Regions from separate parts of the Actinoplanes sp. NPDC023936 genome, predicted to be linked through region 2. Evidence: riboswitches for the same ligand, from Rfam matches in the RefSeq annotation. Region 2 holds a riboswitch; each other region holds the start of a gene.

The links. A riboswitch is a leader RNA that binds a small molecule or an ion and turns the genes downstream of it on or off. The one in region 2 is predicted to bind cobalamin.
Region 1: it holds a riboswitch for cobalamin, as region 2 does, so the genes downstream of both, AB0F72_RS39370 (ribonucleoside-diphosphate reductase subunit alpha) here and AB0F72_RS20315 (CbtA family protein) in region 2, are expected to answer to the same signal.
Region 3: it holds a riboswitch for cobalamin, as region 2 does, so the genes downstream of both, AB0F72_RS05365 (VWA domain-containing protein) here and AB0F72_RS20315 (CbtA family protein) in region 2, are expected to answer to the same signal.
Region 4: it holds a riboswitch for cobalamin, as region 2 does, so the genes downstream of both, cobN (cobaltochelatase subunit CobN) here and AB0F72_RS20315 (CbtA family protein) in region 2, are expected to answer to the same signal.

Annotation. Positions count from the first base shown of each region.
Region 1 is NZ_JBEZZR010000056.1:33,675-37,881, forward strand. Features, by position in the region: gene AB0F72_RS39360 (BTAD domain-containing putative transcriptional regulator) at 1-159, opposite strand, end outside; gene AB0F72_RS39365 (diacylglycerol kinase family protein) at 648-1,571, shown strand; cobalamin riboswitch at 1,612-1,827, shown strand; gene AB0F72_RS39370 (ribonucleoside-diphosphate reductase subunit alpha) at 1,942-4,207, shown strand, end outside.
Region 2 is NZ_JBEZZR010000014.1:124,539-128,745, forward strand. Features, by position in the region: gene AB0F72_RS20310 (GAF domain-containing protein) at 1-1,734, shown strand, start outside; cobalamin riboswitch at 1,757-1,891, shown strand; gene AB0F72_RS20315 (CbtA family protein) at 1,947-2,708, shown strand; gene AB0F72_RS20320 ((2Fe-2S)-binding protein) at 2,671-3,516, opposite strand; gene AB0F72_RS20325 (erythromycin esterase family protein) at 3,573-4,207, shown strand, end outside.
Region 3 is NZ_JBEZZR010000003.1:176,795-181,001, reverse strand. Features, by position in the region: gene AB0F72_RS05375 (ABC transporter ATP-binding protein) at 1-259, shown strand, start outside; gene AB0F72_RS05370 (ABC transporter permease) at 256-1,491, shown strand; cobalamin riboswitch at 1,646-1,771, shown strand; gene AB0F72_RS05365 (VWA domain-containing protein) at 1,829-4,018, shown strand.
Region 4 is NZ_JBEZZR010000001.1:313,228-317,434, reverse strand. Features, by position in the region: gene cobN (cobaltochelatase subunit CobN) at 1-2,228, opposite strand, end outside; cobalamin riboswitch at 2,264-2,387, opposite strand; gene AB0F72_RS01415 (precorrin-3B synthase) at 2,493-3,821, shown strand; gene AB0F72_RS01410 (precorrin-8X methylmutase) at 3,818-4,207, shown strand, end outside.

The DNA of each region.
Region 1 (4,207 bases), on a different contig from region 2:
CTCCCAGAGCGCGTCGATCAGCTCGGCGACCGAAACCGGGCGGCCGCCGGCGAGCGCGAGACGGGCGAGCAGGACGCGCTGCGGCATTCCGGTGAGCGGGATTGGGACACCGTCACGGGTCAACTCGACCGGTCCCAGCACCCCCACCCGGATCCCCACCGGGCCATTCTCCCCGGCCGTCACCACCGATGACCAGTAGTTATCCGCTCCCCGACACAGCACTGTGCACCAGCCGGACCAGCCGGACCAGCCGGACCAGCCGGCCCGGAGCGCGCCGGCTGAAAGCAAGACCGGGCCGTAGCTGGCGCAGGTCATCACACCGGATAACCGCGCTCACCTACGGCTCGAACCACCCAGCCGTAGCTGGCGCAGGCCACCACACCCGAATAGCCACGCTCAACTACGGCTCGCACCACCCGGCCGTAGCTCAATCAGGTCACCGGCCTTGATGACCTGCCTGCGCTACGGCTCGGCGGCAGCGCAGCGCAGCGACGGCCACGGCCACGGGCACGGCCACGGCAACGGGCACGGCAACGGCCATGGCCACGGCAACGGGCACGGCGACGGCAGCGGCAACGATCGCGGCCTGGGGACTGTCCAAGGTCACCCGCGACGCTTCCGGGACGGGCGCCGGATAGGGTCGGGCGGTGCGGACGAAGCAGCAGCTGACCGACGACATCCGGAGCGAGCGGCGCGCCGCGCTCGTGGTCAACGCGCGGTCGCGGCGGGGGCGGCAGTTCTACGATGACGCGCACGCCCGGCTGCAGGCGGCCGGGTTCAAGCTGCTCGGATCCTACGGCGTCGAGGGCGATCTGGAGCGGAGCCTTCAGCAGGCGATCGACCTCGGCCCGGACCTGCTCGTGGCCGGTGGCGGCGACGGGACGATCAGCACGGCGGGGCGGATGCTGGCGCACCGGGACATGGCGCTCGGGCTGCTGCCGCTCGGCACCACCAACAACTTCGCGCGGACCGTCGGCATCCCGCCGGACCTGGACACGGCCGTCGCGACGATGACCGAGGGCGCGGTGATCGATGTGGACCTCGGGATCGCCGGTGACATGCCGTTCACCAATCATGTCGGCGTCGGCCTCTCCGCCGAGGTGATGATCAACGCGCCGAGCCGGCTCAAGAGGGCGATCGGGCGGTTCGCGTACCCGATCACCGCGCTGGGCCTGTTGAGAAAGCACAGACCACTGCGGGCGACGGTTCGCGCCGGCGGGCGGGAGATCGTCTTCGCCACCCACCAGGTGTACGTGGCGAACGGTGGTTTCCACGCCGGCCGGCCGATCACCGCTGACGCGCACGCCGACGACCGGCTGCTGGTGGCCTACCCGGTGGGCGGCGCGACCCGCCGTGAGCTGCTGCGCGAGACGGCCCGCAACGCGTTGACGGGCCACCGCCGTACCCTCCATGAACGTCCTTTTCTCGCGGTCGGCGAGCTGTGGCTGGAGACGGATCGGCCGGCGGCGGTCGAGGTGGACGGTGAGCCCTGCGGGCAGACGCCGCTGCGGATCGCCCTCGATGCGAACGCGCTGCGGATCATGGCGCCTCCGGGTACTGAAGATCACTGACACAGCATGTTGGGTTGCGCGAACGAACGCCCGCCCAGATATGGTGTCTCCCGCAGCTGGTTCGGCCCCGCGCGAGCGGACGCCGAGGCAAGAGGGAATCCGGTGGAAGTCCGGAACTGCCCCGCAGCGGTTAGTGGGAACGACCGCCGTCAACGAAGCACTGGACCGCGAGGTCTGGGAAGCGACGGCCATTAGGCGATCTTGAAAAGGATCACGCCCGCGAGTCCGAAGACCTGCCAGCGCGCCGCATGCCACCTGGCGTGCGGCGGTCGAAGGTCGCGTGGGACGACCGACGCCGAAAGCCGGCCGCCACGCGTGCCCGGTGGCGTCTCCCCGTGCCCCGAGACCATGGGCTCGCGAGGAGAGAGCAATGCACACCGAGCAACGACGGCACACGATGCAGGTCCGCAAGCGCAACGGCGAGACCGAGCCGGTCGACGTCAACAAGATCGTCAAGGCGGTCGAGCGCTGGGTCGCCGACCTGGACGAGGTCGACCCGCTGCGGGTCGCCACCAAGACCATCAGCGGGCTCTACGACGGCGCCACCACCGCTGAGCTGGACAAGCTGTCGATCCAGACGGCCGCCGAACTGATCAGCGAGGAGCCGCAGTACTCCCGGCTCGCCGCCCGGCTGCTCGCCGCGTTCGTCGAGCAGGAGGTCGGCGAGGAAGGCGTCACCAGCTTCAGCGAATCGATCAGGCTGGGGCACCAGCAGGGTCTGATCAGCGACGAGACAGCGACATTCGTCGCGGACAATGCGACAAACCTCGACCGGGCGATCGATGACGCGAACAACCTGCGCTTCGAGTATTTCGGGCTGCGCACCGTGGCCGACCGTTACCTGCTGCGGCACCCCACCAAGCGGACGGTCATCGAGACACCGCAGCACTGGCTGCTCCGCGTCGCCTGCGGCCTCTCGCAGACCGCCGACGAGGCGATCGGTTTCTACCGCCTGATGTCCAGCCTCGCCTATCTTCCCAGCTCACCGACGCTGTTCAACTCGGGCACCCGGCACACTCAGATGTCGAGCTGCTTCCTCGTCGACTCGCCGAAGGACGAGCTGGACTCGATCTACGAGCGGTACCACCAGGTCGCGAAACTCTCCAAGTTCTCCGGCGGCATCGGCATCTCCTGGTCGCGGGTCCGTGGCCGCGGCGCGCTCATCCGGGGCACGAACGGCAAGTCGAACGGTATCGTCCCGTTCCTGAAGACGCTCGACGCGGGCGTCGCGGCGGTCAATCAGGGCGGCCGGCGCAAGGGCGCGGCCTGCGTCTATCTGGAGCCGTGGCACCCGGACATCGAGGAATTCCTGGAATTGCGGGACAACACCGGCGAGGAGTCCCGGCGCACCCACAATCTGAACCTGGCGAACTGGATCCCGGACGAATTCATGCGCCGCGTCGAGGCCGACGAGGACTGGTCGCTGATCGACCCCTCGGACGCGCCGATGCTGCCGGACCTGTTCGGCGACGAGTTCACCGAGGCCTACCAGGCGGCCGAGAAGAACGCCGTCAAAACCGTCAAGGCCCGCGATCTGTACGGGCGGATGATGCGCACCCTGGCGCAGACCGGAAACGGCTGGATGACGTTCAAGGATCCGTCCAACCGGCTGTCCAATCAGACCGGCGCGCCGGGCAACGTCATTCACCTGTCCAACCTGTGCACCGAGATCCTCGAGGTGAACAACGACGACGAGACAGCGGTCTGCAATCTCGGCTCGGTCAATCTGGGCGCGCACGTCACAGCGGACGGGGTGGACTGGGAGAAGCTGCGGGAAACGGTGCGGACGGCCGTGGTCTTCCTGGACCGGGTCATCGACATCAACTATTACCCGGCGCAGCAGGCCGCCGCGTCGAATCCGCGCTGGCGGCCGGTCGGGCTGGGCCTGATGGGATTGCAGGACGCGTTCTTCACGCTGCGGCTGCCGTTCGACTCGGCCGAGGCGCGGGAATTGTCGACACGCGTGCAGGAGGAGATCTTCCTGACCGCGCTGGAATCGTCGGCCGCTCTCGCGGAGCGATTCGGCCCGCATCCCGCGTACCCGGAGACCCGCGCGGCCAAGGGCGATCTGCACCCGGATCTGTGGGGCGCCACGGTGTCGCAGACGTCGCGCTGGACCGCCGTGAAGGAGCGGATCGCCGAGCACGGTCTGCGGAACTCGCTACTGATCGCGATCGCTCCGACCGCGACCATCGCCTCGATCGCGGGCTGCTACGAGTGCATCGAACCGCAGGTCAGCAACCTCTTCAAGCGCGAGACGATGTCGGGCGAATTCCTTCAGATCAACACCTATCTGGTACGGGAATTGAAGTCCCGCAATCTGTGGACCGGCCCGATTCGAGAGGCGATCAAACGCGCCGAAGGCTCGGTGCAGGGCATCGCCGAGCTCCCCGCCGACGTGCGGGAACTGTTCCGCACCGCGTGGGAACTGCCGCAACGCGCGCTGATCGACCTGGCCGCGGCCCGGGCGCCGTACATCGACCAGTCCCAGTCGCTGAACCTCTTCATGGCCGCGCCCACCATCGGCAAGGTCTCGTCGATGTACCTGTACGCCTGGAAATCCGGCCTGAAGACCTCGTACTACCTGCGGTCGCGCCCCGCGACCCGCATTCAGCAGGCGACCGTCTCGGTGGCAC
Region 2 (4,207 bases):
GTGCCGGTGCGCGACGCCGAGGGCCGGCCGGTGGGGTCGCTGACCGTTTTCGACGTGGTGCCACGTCAGTGGACCGACGATCAGGTGGACACTCTCACCGAGATCGCGTCGCTGGTGCGGCCGGTGGCCCCGGCCCAGCTCGACGCCGCTGCCCTGCTCACGGTCCTGCTCGACACCCTCTCCGTCGGGGTGGTCGTCGCCGACGAGCGCGGGCGGGTCGTGGTGATGAACCGGGCGCTGCGCGAGGTGGTCGGCCTGTCGCCGCACGCGCCGCTGCCGGAGCACCTCGCCGGCGTCGTCGGCGGGATGCTGCGCCGACCGGACCTGACGCCGCTGCGCTGGGAGCAGACCCCGCTGATGCGGGCCCTCGGCGGTGAGCACGTCGGCACCTCCGACGTGCTCACCGTGCGACCGGGTCACCGGATCCGCACCTTCGCCGCCACCGCGAACCCGATCCTGGGCGCCGGAGGCCGGCGGCTCGGGGCGTTGTCGGTGGCGCACGAGGTCACCGCGCTGCGCCGGGCCGAGAAGTTCCGGGACTGCCACCGCCGGGTCGAGGCGGTGCTGCGGACCGCGGAGTCGGCCGAGGAGGTGGCGCCGGAGATCCTGGAACCCGTGGTCACGACGCTGGGCTGGCCCTGCGCGGAGCTGTTCCTGATCGACGAGGCGGAGGGTGACCTGCGCTCGGTCGGGCACTACGACGCCACCGGGGCGAACAGCGACGACGGGTTGTTCGGGCACGTGCCGGCGTACGGGCACGGGATCACCGGCCGGGTGTGGGAGACCGGGCAGCCGCTGTGGGTGCCGGACATCGCGGACACCGCCGCCTACGTGCCGAAGCCCGCGGAACGGTCGCGCATCGAGATCTGCCTGCGGCGCGGCATCCGTACGGTCCTGGCCGTCCCGGTCCGCGACGGCGGCACCCTGCTCGGCGTGCTGACCTGTTACGCCGGCACCCCGGAGGTCCAGGAGGACCTGCTGACCGTGCTGCTCGACGGTGTCGCGGCCCAGATCGGCGTCTACGTGGCGCTGCGGCGCGCCGAGCAGCTGGCCCGGCAGCTCAGCCGGGCGCAGAACGACTTCATCGACCTGGTCGGCCACGAGATGCGCACCCCGCTCACCTCGATCACCACGAACGCCGGTGTGCTGGCCGAGGAGGCCGGCGGGCTGGACGACGAACAACAGCAGATGATCCAGTCGATCAGCCGGAACAGCGCCGAGCTGCAACGGATCATCGACACGTTGCTGGACCTGGCCGGCCTGGATTCCGGGCACCTCGGCCTGCGTGTCACCGAACTGGACCTGGCCGCGCTGGTCACCGGCGCGGTGGAGGCCGCCCGGGCGAACACGGCCCTCGACATCGACCTGTGGGTGCCGCCGGCTGTCCCGGTGCGCGGCGACGCGGAGCGGCTGCGCCAGGTGGTCACCGACCTGCTGTCGAACGCGGCGACGTACAGCCCGCCGGGCGGCCACGTCGTCGTCACGCTGACCGCCGGCGCGGAGACCGCCGAGCTGAGCATCGCCGACAGCGGGATCGGCACGCCCGCCGACGAACGGGCGCGGGTGTTCGACAGGTTCTTCCGCGGCAGCAACGTGCGGCACCAGGGGATTCCGGGCAGCGGGCTGGGGCTCAGCCTGGCCCGGACGATCGTGCACCTGCACGGCGGGACCATCCGCCTGGACGGCAACGAGCCGGCCGGGACGATCGTGCGGGTGCGCCTGCCGAGGGCGTGACGGGAAGTTGTGCCGCTGGTCGGGGCACCACTAGGTTGAGGGTGCCAACTGCGGCGACGCGAGGGAAGCCGGTGGGAGTCCGGCGCGGTCGCGCCACTGTGACCGGTCCAGCGATGGGCCGGGAGTCAGGGAACTCGCCCGCCGCAGCCCCACGATCGGGACGCGTCATCCCGTTGGAGGTTCGATCTTTCATGTCAGCTCAGCCCCGTTTTGTGTCGTTGCTCCTGCGGGGCCTGCTCGCCGGGCTGATCGCCGGGCTGCTGGCCGGTGGTTTCGCCTTCGCGTTCGGTGAGCCGCACGTCGATGCCGCGATCGCCATCGAGGACGCCGCCGCGGCCGCCTCCTCTCCGGACGCCGCCGCGACTTCGGCTTCGGCTTCGGCTTCGGCTTCGGCTTCGGCTGAGGAACCGCTGGTCAGCCGCAACGGGCAGAAAGCCGGCCTGGTTCTCGCCACCACCCTCTACGGCATCGCGATGGGTGGGCTGCTCGCCACCGCCTACACGCTGCTGCGCCGCCGGTTCCGGATCGCCGCCGACAGCCGTGTGGCGCTCGTGCTGGCCGGATCCGCGCTGGTCGGGGCCGTGCTGGTGCCGTGGGTGAAGTACCCGCCGAACCCGCCCGCCGTCGGTGACCCGGCCACCATCAACCAGCGGACCTGGAGTTACCTGGCGGTGCTGGTGCTGGGTCTGGTCGCCGTCTGGGCCGCGGTGATCGCCGCCCGCACGCAGACCGTGGAGTGGCGCCGTGCGGTGGCCGCCACGCTCGCGTTCGTCGTGGTGGTGTCCGTGGCGTACCTGCTGCTGCCCGGCATCCAGGAGGTGCCGGAGTCGTTCCCGGCGACGCTGCTCTGGGAGTTCCGGATCACGTCGCTCGGCGTGCAGGCGGTGCTGTGGACAGTGCTCGGCCTGGCGTTCGCCGCCCTGGTGACGCCGCGAGTCACCGCCCCGGAACCGGCTGCCGCTGCCGCTGTTTGACGTTCAGGACGCAGTCGCCGCAGGTGCCGCCGCCGGGAATCCGGTAGTAGAGGCAGCAGTTGTTGCGGATCAGCTTTCTCCGGTGGTGACGATCGGGGCGGTGCAGGACGGCCGTCCCGATCAGTGGTTTCCGGGACAGCAGCGCCGCGATCAGATCGGTGGCATTCGCCCCGTTCGCGGCCATCATGGTGCCGGCGCCGCCCAACGCGGACGCCACGTTTCCCCACAAGACCCGGGGAGACAAGACAAATTGGGTACGGAAGACGTCCAGCACCGGCTCGACCAGGATCTCGATCACCGTGTTGAGGGCTGTGACAAGGTCATCGGTGGTGGCCGGCAGACCGTCGCAGAAGATCGGGATCGGCCCACTCGCCACGGGTCGCCAGCGCATCCGGGCCGGATCCGGGATCGGGACCGCGCCGCTGGTCACCGCGGCGGCCAGCGGCGGGGAGACCAGGCGGGCCGCCAGTCCCAGGAAGACTGTCGACGCCACCGCTCGTTTCGGCAGCTCATCGGGGGTGAGGCCGGCCATCGCGGCGAGCAGGTGGCTGGCGCTGTCGACGCGATCGGCGAGGACGCCGGGGTCCTGCAGGTCGGTCAGCGGCCAGGTTCCGTCGATCGGGCGCTGGGTTTCCGGCGTGCGGTGCTGTGTTTCGGAGGTGCAGCGCCGTGTTTCCCGTGCGCGGTGCTGGGTTTCCCATGTGCGGTGCTGGGTTTCCCATGTGCGGTGCTGGGTTTCCCATGTGCAGTAAGGACCGAACCGCGCGGCGGCTTCCAGCGCGGGTGTCGCATCGATCAGTTCGGCCATGGGGCGACGGTATCAGCGAAGTCTCAACCGAGAGTTCAACGATACGGTTCAGGGGTATGACCGACGTCAACGTTCTTTTCGCGCGCCTGCCCCGGCTGCTCGCCATCGGCGAGCCCACCCACAGCTCGGAGCCTCTGCTCCGGCAGCGCAACGACCTGTTCCGGTCGCTCGTCGAGCGGGACGGGTACCGCACCATCGCGATCGAGAGCGACTGCCTGATGGGGCTGGTCGTGGACGAGTACGTCGCCGAGGGCGACGGCTCGCTCGACGATGTGATGAAGCGCGGGTTCAGCCACGAGTGGGGCGCCTTCGCGGGCAATCGTGAGCTGGTGCAGTGGATGCGCGAGCACAACGCCGGCCGGGACGCCGGCTCCCGGGTCCGGTTCGCGGGCTTCGACGGGCCGCTGGAGATCACCGCCGGGGCCAGCCCACGGGCGGCGATGATGGGTCTTCTCTCGTCCTGCTCTTCAATCCTCCCGTCGTCCTCCTCTCCGTCGTCGGCGTCGTCGGGGGCGTCGTCCGCGTCGGCCTCGGCCTCGGCCTCGGCGGAGAGGCTCGACGAGCTGCTCGGCGAGGACGAGCGGTGGACGAACCCGGCCGCCATGATGGACCCGTCACAGTCCGTCGGGCGGACCGGCGACGCCATCCGGCTGCGGGTACTCGCCGACGAGATGGCGGGCCTGGTCGAGGC
Region 3 (4,207 bases), on a different contig from region 2:
GTCCGGCGGCGAACGGCAGCGGGTCGCGATCGCCCGGGCCCTGGTGAACGAGCCGGCGATCCTGCTCTGCGACGAGCCCACCGGCAACCTCGACTCGGCCACGTCGCTGCGGCTGCTCGGGCTCTTCGACGAGCTGCACGCGGCCGGTCTCACCATCGTGGTGATCACCCACGACGCCACGGTGGCCGAGCGGGCGCGGCGCGTGGTCCGGATCGTCGACGGCCGGATGGACGAGCTGCCGGCCGGAGCGGTGCGGTGAGGCTCCGCCGGCGCCGGGCCATTCCGGAACGATCCGTCTTCCGTCTCCCCGACCTGATCGCCGAGGCGGTCGCCGGCATCCTGCAACGGCCGGCCCGCTCCGTGCTCACCACCCTCGGCACGGTTCTCGGGGTGGGCGCCTTCGTCGCCGTCCTGGGCCTGACCTCGACCGCCACCGGCCAGATCGGCAAGCACTTCGACGCGCTCGCCGAGACCACCGTGACGGTGACCGACGCGGGGGAGAGCGGCGTCAGCTTCCCCGCCGACGCCGACCAGCGGATCAACCGGCTCAACGGGGTGGTGGCGTCCGGCGTCTACTGGAACGTGCCGCTGCGCCGCCCGGTGATCGGCTCGGCGCCCGACGTGCGGGCCGAGTCGCGGGGCAACGCCGCGGACCTTCCGGTGTACGCGGCGTCGGCCGGCGCACTCGCCGCGGCCAAGCCCGCCGTGCGTACCGGCCGGCTGTTCGACGCCTTCCACGACAAGCGCGGCGAACACGTCGTGGTGCTCGGCCCGGCCGCCGCCGGCCGGCTCAACATCCACCAGCTCAGCGGCCGTCCCGCGGTCTTCATCGACGGCCGCCCGTTCACCGTCGTCGGCATCATCTCGGACACCGAGCGCCTGCCCGAGCTGCTCCTCGGCATCGTGCTGCCTCGGGCCACCGCCGAGGATCTCTATCCGGCGCCCGACCCGGCCGTGAACCCGGCCAAGATGGTGATCGAGACGCGTCTCGGCGCGGCCCAACTGATCGCCCGGCAGGCGCCGGTCGCGCTGCGCCCGGACGGCGCCGGCCTGCTCCGGGCCGTGCCGCCGCCCGACCCGCGCAGCCTGCGCGACGATGTCGACACCGAACTGTCCGGGTTGTTCCTCGCGCTCGCCGGGATCTGCCTGGTGATCGGTGCGGTGAGCATCACCAACACCACCCTGGTCGCGGTGATGGAACGGGTCGGCGAGATCGGCCTGCGCCGGGCACTGGGTGCGCGGCCCCGGCACGTGGCCGGTCAGTTCCTCACCGAGTCGACAGTGCTGGGCGCGCTCGGCGGGCTGACCGGCACGGCGCTGGGAGTGGGCGTGGTCCTCGCGGTGGCGCTCGCGCGGGAGTGGACGGTCATCCTGGACCCGGCCACCGTGCTGCCCGCCCCGGTGATCGGCGCGCTGACCGGGATGCTGGCCGGGCTCTACCCGGCGCTGCGGGCCGCCCGCACCGAACCCTCCGAGGCGCTGCGCCGCTAGCGCCGCCCGCACCGAGCCGTTCCGGACGCGGCGCCGATTGAGCTGTCGGACGCGGCGCGGGGAGGCCCGGGAGGCGCCGGAGCGACCGTCGTCACCGGTGCTCGCGTTGACGCGTACCCCGCCGGTGAGAAAGAGTGACCGGCGAGCGGTAGCGGAGGAACCCGGTGCGAGTCCGGGACGGTCCCGCCACTGTGACCGGGGAGCGACCCGCACGTCCAGCCACGGCTTCGCCATGAGGCCGGAAGGCGCGGTGATCGCCGATCCGGGAGTCAGGAGACTCCGGCCGCTCGTTCGTGACTGACGTGCGGGCGTGGACACCCGCGCAGAAGGGACCCTCGTGACAACTCCCTACCCGTTCACGGCCGTCGTCGGCCTCGATGATCTGCGCCTGGCGCTGCTGCTGACAGCGGTCTCCCCGGCGGTTGGCGGTGTGCTGGTGCGCGGCGAGAAGGGCACCGCGAAAAGCACCGTCGTGCGTGCGCTGGCCGGTCTGCTGCCGGGCATCGAGACGGTACGCGGCTGCCGGTTCGCGTGTGACCCGGACGCCCCGGATCCGGGCTGCCCGGACGGCCCGCACCCGATCGGTGGCCCCGCCGACGCCCGCCCGGCCAGCCTGGTCGAGTTGCCGGTCGGCGCCACCGAGGACCGAGTGGTGGGCACGCTGGACCTGCAGCGGGCGCTCAGCGACGGCGTGAAGGCGTACGAGCCGGGTCTGCTCGCCGCCGCGCACCGGGGCGTGCTCTACGTCGACGAGGTGAACCTGCTCCCCGACCACCTGGTCGACCTGCTGCTGGACGCCGCCGCGATGGGCCGTGCGCACGTCGAGCGTGACGGTGTGTCGGTGAAGCACGCGGCACGTTTCCTGCTGGTCGGCACGATGAACCCGGAGGAGGGCGAGCCGCGCCCGCAGCTGGTGGACCGGTTCGGCCTGGTCGTCACGGTGGCGGCGCCCCGCGACGCGGTGCAGCGGGCCGAGGTGGTGCGCCGGCGGCTGGCCTACGAGGCGGACCCGGATGGGTTCGCCGCCCGGTTCGCCGAGGCCGAGCGCGAGGTCGCCGCCCGGATCGCCGCCGCCCGCGCGCAACTGCCCAGCGTCCGGCTGCCCGACACGGAGCTGGACCGGATCGCCCGGGTCTGTCTCGCCTACGGCGTGGACGGCATGCGCGCCGACATCGTGGTGGCCCGCAGCGCTGTCGCCCTGGCCGCCTGGCACGGCCGCGACCGGGTGACCGCCGACGACGTCCGCGACGCGGCCCGGCTGGCCCTGCCGCACCGGCGGCGGACCGACCCGCTCGATCCGCCCGGCACCGACGAGGAGAAGCTCGAGCAGGCCCTCGCCGAGGCCGAGCGCCAGGCGGCCGAGCAGGACCCCGGGCCAGCTGATCACGACGGTGACGATTCGGACGGTGACGACCCGGACGGCGACGGCCCGCCCGAGGGCGGCGGGGGTGGCGCACCGCAGGGCCCGCGTGACGGCGGCGGTCCCGGGAGCCCGGCCGGCGACGACCCGGGCGGCCCAGGGGACAACGGCGCCGGGCAGCAGGCGGCGAACGACGCGGGATCCGGCTCCGGGCCGGCGGCGGACCCCGCGGGGCAGGCCGCGGACGGCTCCGGGCAACCGGGGGAGACCGGCGCCGAACAGGCCGGCAAACCCGGTGTGGCGGCCAGTGCCGGGCCGGCCTATCGCACCAGGACACTGCGCATCTCGGCCCGTGGCGAGGGGGGCCACGCCGGACGGCGCTCCCCGGCCTACGCCCGGCGCGGCCGGGTCGTCGGCAGCCGGGCTCCGGTCGGCAAGCTCGCGGGCGCGCCGCACCTGCCGGCGACGCTGCGTGCCGCGCTGGACCGGACGGGCGCGGAGGCCGCGCTCCGCCCATCCTCCGATATTTCGGAAATATCCGGAATGTTGCGGCGGCGGGTTCGCGTGGCACCACGAGATCTGCGGGAATCGGTGCATGTGGGGCGGGAGGCCAACCTCGTGCTCTTCGTCGTGGACGCGTCCGGATCGATGGCGGCCCGGAAGCGGATGACACTGGTCAAGACGGCGGTGCTGTCGCTGCTGCGGGACGCCTACCAGCGGCGGGACCGGATCGGGATGATCACGTTCCGGGGTGCGGACGCCGAGGTGGTGTTGCCGCCGACGTCCAGTCATGAGGTCGGCGTGATGCGGCTGGCGGCGCTGCGGACCGGTGGGCGGACCCCGATCGCGGCCGGGCTGCGCGCCGCGGCGGCGACCATCGCCACCGAGCGGCGGCGTGACCCGCGCCGGCGGCCGTTGCTGGTGCTGGTCACGGACGGGCGGGCCACCAGCGGCCCGGACCCGCTGCGGCTCGCGCCGGCGCTGAACGGGGTGGCGACGGTGGTCGTCGACTGCGAGTCCGGTCCGATCCGGCTCGGTCTGGCCGGGCGGCTCGCCGCCGCGCTGAAGGCCGAGCTGATGCCGCTCGAGCGGTTGCAGGCATCGGTCCTGCCGGGCCCCGGAGCGGCGCCCGCTCCGGCGGACCGCGCCTACCGCCGGGCGGCCTGAACCCCACAGCGTGTGGAGTTGGGGCGCGTTCCGCACCCGAACTCAACACGCAGGCGGGGGAGCGGGACTGCGTGTGGAGTTGGGGCGCGTTCCGCACCCGAGTTCAACACGCAGGCGGGGGGCGGGACTGCGTGTGGAGTTGGGGCGCGTTCCGCACCCGAACTCAACACGCGGGCGGGGGGCGGGACT
Region 4 (4,207 bases), on a different contig from region 2:
TCGGTGGCGGCGAACTCCAGCACCCGGATCACATCGGCGTTGTCCGACAAGTCCGCGATGCCGTCACGAGCCCAGCCGCGCTCCTCCATCGCCGTCACGAGAGCCCGGGCCTCGGCCTCGATCTCGTCGACACGGGTGAGCGGGGCGTCCTCGGCCAGGCCCAGCGCCTCCCGCAGACCGGGCAGCGCGGCCACCTTCCCGGCCCACATCTGCCGCGCCCGCAGCATGGCGAGCACCAGGTTGATCCGCGCCTCACCGGCCGGGGCCGCGCCGAGCACGTGCAGCCCGTCCCGGATCTGCACGTCCTTGACCTCACACAGCCATCCGTCGATGTGCATGATGAAGTCGTCGAACTCCTCGTCCCCGGGGCGCTGCGACTGCCCGAGGTCGTGGTCCATCTTCGCGGCCTGGATCAGGGTCCAGATCTGCGCCCGGATCGCCGGCAGTTTCGCCGGGTCGAGCGCGGCGATGTTCGCGTGCTCGTCGAGCAGCTGCTCCAGCCGGGCGATGTCGCCGTAGGACTCGGCGCGCGCCATCGGCGGGATCAGGTGGTCGACGAGCGTGGCGTGGGCCCGGCGCTTGGCCTGCGTGCCCTCACCGGGGTCGTTCACCAGGAACGGATAGATCAGCGGCAGGTCGCCGAGCGCCGCGTCGGTGCCGTCCGAGGCGGACATGCCGACGTTCTTGCCGGGCAGCCATTCCAGGTTGCCGTGCTTGCCGACGTGGACCACCGCGTGCGCGCCGAAGTCGTCCGCGATCCACCGGTACGCGGCCAGGTAGTGATGTGACGGCGGCAGGTCCGGGTCGTGGTAGATCGCCACCGGGTTCGCGCCGAACCCGCGCGGCGGCTGCACCATGACCACGATGTTCTCGTCGCGCAGCGCGGCGAGGACGATGTCCCCGCTGTCGACGTAGAGCTCGCCGGGCGGCGGCCCCCAGTGCTGCTCCACCGAGGTCCGGAAGTCCTCCGGCATCGTCTCGAACCACGCCTGGTACGCCTCGCCGGAGATGCGCACCGGGTTGCCGGCGAGCTGCTCCTCGGTGAGCCAGTCCGAGTCCTGCCCGCCGGCCGCGATCAACGCGTGGATCAACCCGTCGCCGTCGTAGGACCCGAAGTCCCCGATCCGGTACCCGGCGGTGGCGAGCGCGTCCAGCAGGGCCACCGTCGAGGCGGGCGTGTCCAGCCCGACCGCGTTGCCGATCCGCGAGTGCTTGGTCGGATAGGCCGACAGCATGAGGACGATCTTGCGATCGGCCGGCGGCACGTGCCGGAGCCGGGCGTGCGCCACGGCGATCCCGGCGACCCGCGAGGCCCGCTCCGGGTCCGCGACGTAGACCGACAGCCCTTCCGGGTCGATCTCCTTGAACGAGAACGGCACCGTGATGATCCGCCCGTCGAACTCCGGGATCGCCACCTGCGTCGCCGCGTCCAGCGGCGACAGCCCGTCGTCGCTCGCCTCCCACGCGGCCCGTGAGCTGGTCAGGCAGAGCCCCTGCAGGATCGGCACGTCCAGGTCGGCGAGCACGCCGACGTCCCAGGCCTCGTCGTCGCCACCGGCGCCCACGGTCGCCGGTTTGGTGCCACCGGCCGCGAGCACTGTCACCACCAGGGCGTCCGCGGTGCGCAGCTCGGCCAGCAGCTCCGGCGGCGCGGTCCGCAGCGACGCCGTGAAGATCGGCAGCGCGCGGGCGCCCTTCGCCTCGATCGCCTGGCAGAGCGTCTCGACGAACGCGGTGTTCCCGGCCATGTGATGGGCGCGATAGTAGAGAACCGCCACGGTCGCCGGCCCGCCCTCGGACGCGGCGCGCGGCAGCACACCCCACTGCGGCGCCTCGACGGCCGGCGCGAACCCGTTGCCGGTCAGCAGCACCGTGTCGGACAGGAAGTCGTGCAGCGAGGCCAGGTTCTCCGCGCCGCCCTGCGCGAGGTAGACGTGCGCGTCCGCCGCGACACCGGCCGGGACCGTGGAGAGTTTCATCAGGTCGGCGTCCGGGGCCTGCTCGCCACCGAGGACCACCACCGGGACGTCGCCGGCGAGCAGGGCGTCGAGGCCCTCCTCCCAGGCGCGGCGGCCACCGAGGATGCGGACGACGACCAGGTCGACGCCGTCGAGCAGGGCGGGAAGATCGGAGACCGAGGTCCGGGCCGGGTTGCCCAGCCGCCAGGCCGAGCCGCTGGCCCGGGCGCTGAGCAGGTCGGTGTCGGACGTGGACAGCAGCAGAAACACGCGTTGCGCTCCCCCTCGGGGTCCGCGCCCCGGAGTAGTTGGGATCACGGCGAACGGAGTTCCTGACTCCCGGGCTGGGAACCCGGTCACAGTGGCGGGACCGTGCCGGACTCGCACCGGCTTCCTCCGCGGCTTCGCCGCTCGTAGACCTCCCACCTTTCCGAACGCTCCCGCCCGCCGTCAAGGTGGGGTGACATCACCGATACAGCCGGGTGGCGACCCGAGGATGTGGTCCTGTCGGTGGCCGCCCGTAGTATCCGGGCCGTGACACCCCTCCGGCAGTCCGACACCGACGCCTGCCCCGGCGCCCTGCGGTTGCACGCCGCGGCCGACGGGTTGCTGGCGCGTGTCCGTCTGCCCGCGGGCGTGCTGAGCGGCGCGCAGCTGCGTGTTCTGCGCGAGCTGACCGAGCAGTTCGGCGACGGTTTCCTGGAGCTGACCTCCCGAGCGAACCTCCAGGTCAGAGGCGTGCGAGCAGAGGACGCGGAGACCTTGGCGGCCCGCTTGCGCGCCGCCGGCCTCCTGCCGTCGGCAACCCACGATGCGGTACGGAACATCGCGGCGCCCCCACTGGCCGGACCGGCGCTTCGCGCTCTGACATCCCAGCTGGACACCGCCCTCCTCGGCGACCCCGCCCTGTCCCGCCTCCCCGGCAAGTTCCTGTTCGCCATCGGCCACGTCCCCCTGGCCGCCGACGTCGCCGCAGTCCCCGCCAGGCCTGCGCCGGGTGGTGTGCCCGAGCGGTTCGCTATCCGGCTCGGCGGCCACGACGCGGGCATCCGCGTGGACGGCGAGACGGTGGTCCCCACGATGCTGGCGGCGGCACACGCCTTCCTCGCCGAGCGGGAGGCCCAGCGCAGCGGCGGCCCGGCAGCCTGGCGACTGCGCGAGCTCACCGACGGCCCGTCCCGAGTAGCCGCCCGTGTCCGCGCCGCCCTCGGCCCGACCACCGCGGACACGGAACCGATCGGCCCGGTCGAGGCGCTCGAGCCCGGTGATCTGCTGGGTGTGCTGGACCAGCCCGGCTCCCCGCTCGTCGCGGTGGGCGCCCTGGTCCCGCTGGGGCGGCTCGGTGGCGTACCCATGCGGGTCTTGGAGAAAGCGACCCGGCTCGTCATCACACCGTGGCGGGGCGTCCTGGTCACCGACCTCCCGCGCGCCGACGCGGCACAGTGGGCGGACCAGCTGATCGATTCCGGTCTCGCTCTGGCGGCGGACTCTCCGTGGGTGGGCGTGACCGCGTGCGCCGGCCGCCCCGGCTGCGCGAAATCCCTCGCCGATGTCCGTGCCGACGCCACGAGAGCCGCGCGTTTCGTCGACGGCCTCCCGGTTCACTGGGTGGGCTGCGCGCGGGCGTGCGGCAGCCCCGCGGGCCGGCACGTCCAGGTCCAGGCCACCCCCACCGGTTACCAGGTGTCCCGCCCGAACAGCGGCGCCACGACCGGCGCGAACACCGGTACCGACGCCGAGACCGACACCGTGACCGACACCATGATCAACCCCGACACCGTCGACCCCGACACCGTCGACCCCGACACCGATGACCCCAGCCGTGATCTAGGAGCTGTTGTGGCGACAGCGAGGAGGCCCTGATGGAGTACGTGCGCGACGGCGCGGAGATCTACAAGCGGTCGTTCGCCACGATCCGCGCCGAGGCGGACCTGACCGGCCTGCCGTCCGATGTGGCCCGCGTCGTGGTGCGGATGATCCACGCCTGCGGGATGGTGGACCTGGTCCAGGACGTGCGGTTCAGTCCCGGTGTGGCCACCGCCGCGAGGAAGGCGCTGCTCAGCGGCGCCCCGATCCTCTGCGACGCGGAGATGGTCGCCTCCGGCGTGACCCGCTCCCGGCTGCCCGCCGCCAACGACGTGATCTGCACCCTGCGGGACCCGGCCGTCCCGGAGATCGCGGCCCGGATCGGCAACACCCGCAGCGCCGCCGCCATGGATCTCTGGGGCGACCGGCTGGACGGCGCCGTG